DNA from 2 places in the Achromobacter spanius genome. Region 1 is predicted to be linked to the other one. Evidence: riboswitches for the same ligand, from Rfam matches in the RefSeq annotation. Region 1 holds a riboswitch; the other holds the start of a gene.
What was found. A riboswitch is a leader RNA that binds a small molecule or an ion and turns the genes downstream of it on or off. The one in region 1 is predicted to bind glycine.
Positions count from the first base shown of each region.

Region 2: linked by a shared signal. The riboswitch ahead of gcvT (glycine cleavage system aminomethyltransferase GcvT) and the one ahead of ELS24_RS19470 (D-amino acid dehydrogenase) in region 1 are both predicted to bind glycine.

Region 1 covers NZ_CP034689.1:4,274,629-4,277,020, forward strand. The annotation lists gene ampC (class C beta-lactamase) at 1-967, opposite strand, end outside; glycine riboswitch at 1,156-1,246, shown strand; gene ELS24_RS19470 (D-amino acid dehydrogenase) at 1,385-2,392, shown strand, end outside.
Region 2 covers NZ_CP034689.1:5,761,396-5,763,787, reverse strand. The annotation lists gene ELS24_RS26365 (superoxide dismutase) at 1-56, shown strand, start outside; gene ELS24_RS26360 (ZIP family metal transporter) at 86-979, shown strand; glycine riboswitch at 1,095-1,190, shown strand; glycine riboswitch at 1,224-1,347, shown strand; gene gcvT (glycine cleavage system aminomethyltransferase GcvT) at 1,440-2,392, shown strand, end outside.

The DNA of each region.
Region 1 (2,392 bases):
TGACGGGGTACGCCAGTTGTTCCCACGCCAGGTCCTGCGTCATCGCGCCCACGTCGTAGTAAGCCACGTGCGTGTCCGCCAGCGCCTTGGCAATCACGGCATCACCAACAACGTCCTGGGCAATCTTCGCTTCGCGCGCGGCCTTCGCGCTGAATTCGCGCGGGGCAGACGCGACGCCCATGTTCGCATCCACAAAGCGGATCAGGTCGCTGGCGCTGGTCTTCACGCCGTACGCTTCGTCGGCCAGCACGCCCGGGTTCACGCGCACGGGCGCGTTCTGTTTGTTGTAGCCCTGCGCGTAGTCACCCATCTTGGCGGCCGGCACGTGGATGTATGTGTTGGACAAGCCCAGCCGGGGCAACAGCGTCTTCTCGATGGCTTGTGCATACGGCTCACCCAGGCTCTTGGCCGCCACCACGCCCAGCATGCCGATGCTGGGGTTGGCATAGGTGCGGTACGTGCCCGGCGCGTAGCGCGGCGTCCAGGCAGCCAGGTAGGCCATCAATTGTGCGTCGTCCGTCACCGCGTCCGGCACTTGCAGGGGAAAGCCGCCGCCCGTGTGCGTGCCCAGGTGTATCAGGTTCAGTTTGCCGAATGCCGTGCCCTGCAAGGCCGGCACGAAGCGCGCCGGGCTGTCGGACAGCGACAGCTTGCCCAGCGCCTGGGCATAGGTGGCCAAGGTGGCGGTAAAGGTCTTGCTGATGGAGCCCAGCTCGAACAATGTGTCGCGGCTGACGGGGGTGTGCGTTTGCAGCGAGGCCACGCCATAGTTGCGGAATTCATGCTGCCCTTCGCGGGTGACGGCGATGGCCAGGCCGGCCACGTCGTACTCCTGCATCAGCGCATGCACGGCGTCGTCGATATCGGCGCCAGCAGGCACCGGCTCGGCACGCGCGGGCTGGCCGGAGGTGGCGGATTGATCCGCCTTCGCAGGAGGCGAGCCCGCCTGCGCGCCGGACACGGCCATCAACGAAAACAGGGAGCAGCCGGCCACGGTGGCCAGGGCGTGCAAGACGGCGCGTCGCGCGGCGTGAAACATCATTCCTATCGTCCTCTCGGTTTGCGCCGCCCCATCAACGTGCGCGGCGCACGCGACATAGTACTAACCCTGAATCAATTACGACAGGAACTTGGCTATTCTCTACCCCGTCGATTCAAAACCGCGCAGAAGAGATTGGCCCTTGCGGCCAACGCCGACGGAGCAACCGCCCCGGAAACTCTCAGGCAACAGGACTGCGCGCGTCTAGACAATCTGGAGAGAGGCGCCGTGTGCGCCCACCGAAGGGGAACCCGCCGCAAAGCCGGCCGGGTGAAGCTCTCAGGTATCAAAGACAGATGGGGTGCCGCGTCCACATTGGGTGCGGCCACCCCCTCTGGAGCCACCATGCCCCGCATCGCCATCATTGGCGCCGGTATCACCGGCGTCACGTCCGCCTATGCCTTGTGCAAACTGGGATACCAGGTCACCGTCTACGACCGCCAGCGCTATCCCGCCATGGAAACGTCCTACGCCAACGGTGGCCAATTGTCCGCCAGCAACGCCGAAGTCTGGAACAGCACCGCGACCATTCTCAAAGGGCTGCGCTGGATGCTGCGCAAAAACGCGCCGCTGTTGCTGAACCCCCGGTTCAGTTGGCACAAGTATTCGTGGCTGGCGCAGTTCATGGGGCAAATTCCCAACTACCGCGACAACACCATCGCCACCACGCGCCTGGCCATCCAGGCGCGGCAACACCTGTTCGATATGGCCGAGGCCGAAGGCATTGACTTCGACCTGGAACGCCGAGGCATCTTGCACATCTACCACGATGCCGACAGCTTCAAGGCGGCACATCGCGCCAACGCGCTATTGCAAGCCGGCGGGCTGGACCGCTATGCGGTCACCGCCGACGAAGCCCGCGCCATCGAACCCACCCTGCAAAGCCAGTGCCACGGTGGCTTCTACACGCCGTCGGACGCCACCGGCGACATCCACAAGTTCACCCGAGGCCTGGCCCGCGCGTGCGAACGCCGTGGCGTGGCCTTCGTGCAAGACGCCGACATCGGCGCCATTCGCCCGCACAACGGCGGATACCGGCTGGAGGTACGGCGCAACGGCGGCGCCGAACGCGAACCGCACGAGGCCGACGCCATCGTGGTGTGCGCGGGATCCGCCAGCCGACAATTCGCCAAGCTGCTGGGCGACACGCTGAACATCTACCCGGTCAAGGGCTATTCGATCAGCGTGCACCTGGACGACGTCGACAGCCGCGCCGCCGCGCCCCGCGTCAGCTTGCTGGACGAAGCGGCAAAGATCGTCACCAGCCGCCTGGGCGACCGCTTCCGCGTGGCGGGCACGGCCGAGTTCAACGGCTTCAACCTGGACATCCGCGCCGAGCGCGTGCAACCCCTG
Region 2 (2,392 bases), 1.5 Mb from region 1:
ACAATGTCGTGAATTGGTCCGAAGTGGCTCGCCGCTATGCGGCTGCGAAGGGCTAAGCCCGCTCTGTGACGGAGGCAGCCGCCCCATGAACACCTTCAGTCGTCATCGCGTGCGTCCCGCGGCCACCAGCATCAGTGTCTGGACGCTGGCGGTCTTGGTGTCATGCCTGGCTTTGCACCAGTTGTGGGCTTATCTGGATGTGCGCGCGCCGCACGTAGCTGACGCCTTGCTGGGCGGCCTGGTGGCCGCCGCCGCCACCGCGCTGGGCACCTTGCCCATTCTGTTCGCCCGCACCATTCCGCAAAAGGTCCAGGACAGCATGTTCGGCTTCGGCGCTGGCGTCATGCTGGCGGCCTGCGCGTTTTCGCTGGTGGCCCCGGGCATCGCGGCGGCCGAAAGCCAGGGCATGGGCCCGTGGGGCGCGGGGCTGACGGTGGGGGCGGCCATTCTGTTGGGCGCCGCCGTGCTGCTCATCATGGACCGCACGCTGCCGCACGAACACTTCATCAAGGGGCGCGAAGGCATCGAGTCGCGCCGCATTCGCCGGGCCTGGCTGTTCGTCATCGCCATCACCCTGCATAACCTGCCCGAAGGCCTGGCCATCGGGGTCGGCTTTGCGGGCGGCGATCCGGTGGCCGGCACCGCGCTGGCTACCGGCATCGCCATCCAGGACGTTCCCGAAGGGTTGGTCGTGGCGGTGGCGTTGCTGGCAGCCGGCTACACGCGAACCTTCGCCGTGGCGCTGGGGATGTTGTCGGGGCTGGTCGAGCCGCTGGGCGCCGTGCTGGGCGCCGCCATCGTGGGCTGGTCGGCGATGCTGCTGCCCTGGGGTCTGGGATTCGCGGCTGGCGCCATGCTGTTTGTCATCAGCCATGAAATCATTCCCGAATCGCACCGCAAGGGGCACGAGGTCTACGCCACTTGCGGGCTGATGCTGGGCTTTGTGCTGATGATGTTGCTGGACACGGCGCTGGGATAGCCTCCGCTGGCGTCAAGCCGAGCGCGGCTTCCCGGCAGTGGTTTGCCAAGGGGGCGAGCCCCAAAATCGCGCTTTTCCGGGGCTGGTTTTCGTTGTATGCTTGGCGCCGCTGTCACGCATGTTTGCGGGAGAGAGCGGCCGTTTCAGTGGGCCGCCGCCGAAGGCGCAATTCGCCCAGAATCGCTCAGGTAACCGATACCGCACATGCTTGCCCCGTCCCGGTTTTTACCGTGTGGATGAGGCAAAACAGTACTCTGGAGAGACCTGGCGCCGCCCCGAATTCGGGACACAGCGAGCAGCCCAGGCGCCGAAGGTGCAAACCCGCCACGCGCGGGGCAACTCTCAGGCAAAAGGACAGAGGGGCGGAATATTCAGCCGATGCCGTGCAAGCGCAACCAGCCTTGTCACGACCGGCATTCCGTAACCCTGGCAAAGCATTGCCGTCCCGGAGTTCTCGCGCATGTCCGCAACCCTCAAACGCACCCCGCTGGCCGACGAACACATCGCTTCCGGCGCCCGAATGGTCGACTTCGGCGGCTGGGACATGCCCTTGGCCTACGGCTCGCAGCTTGAAGAGCACCACGCGGTGCGCCAGGACGCCGGCATGTTCGACGTGTCGCACATGCTGAATGTCGATGTCGCTGGCCCGGACGCCTTCGCCTTCCTGCAACGCCTGGTCGCCAATGACGTCGCCAAGCTGACCGTGCCCGGCAAGGCGCTGTATTCCTGCATGCTGAACCCGCAGGGCGGCGTTATCGACGACCTGATCATCTATTTCTTCGCCGCCGACGAATGGCGCGTGGTGGTCAACGCCGGCACCGCCGACAAAGACGTGGCCTGGATGCAGCGCGTGAAGCAGGCCGGCAATTTTGACGTTGCCATCACCCCGCGCTGCGACCTGGCCATGGTGGCCGTGCAGGGCCCCAACGCCCGCGCCAAGGTCTGGGCCGCGCGCCCGGCCTGGCAGGCCGCTACCGAACCCCTGACTCCCTTCGTCGCCGCCCGCGTGGGCGACGACACGCTGGTTGCGCGCACCGGCTACACCGGCGAAGACGGCTTTGAAATCGTCCTGCCCGCCGCCGACGTCGTGCAACTGTGGCGCGACCTTGCCGCCCAGGGCGTACGCCCGGCGGGCCTGGGCGCGCGCGACACGCTGCGCCTGGAAGCCGGCATGAACCTGTACGGCCAAGACATGGACGAGCTGACCCAGCCCGACCAGGCCGGCCTGACCTGGACCGTGTCCTTGAAGAACGCCGAGCGCCGCTTCATCGGCCGCGACGCGCTAGAACAATTCGCCACCCCCGCCGCCTTTGTCGGCCTGAAGCTGCAAGAGCGCGGCGTGATGCGCGCCCACATGGCCGTGCGCACACCCGCCGGCACGGGTGAGCTCACCAGCGGCACCATGTCGCCCAC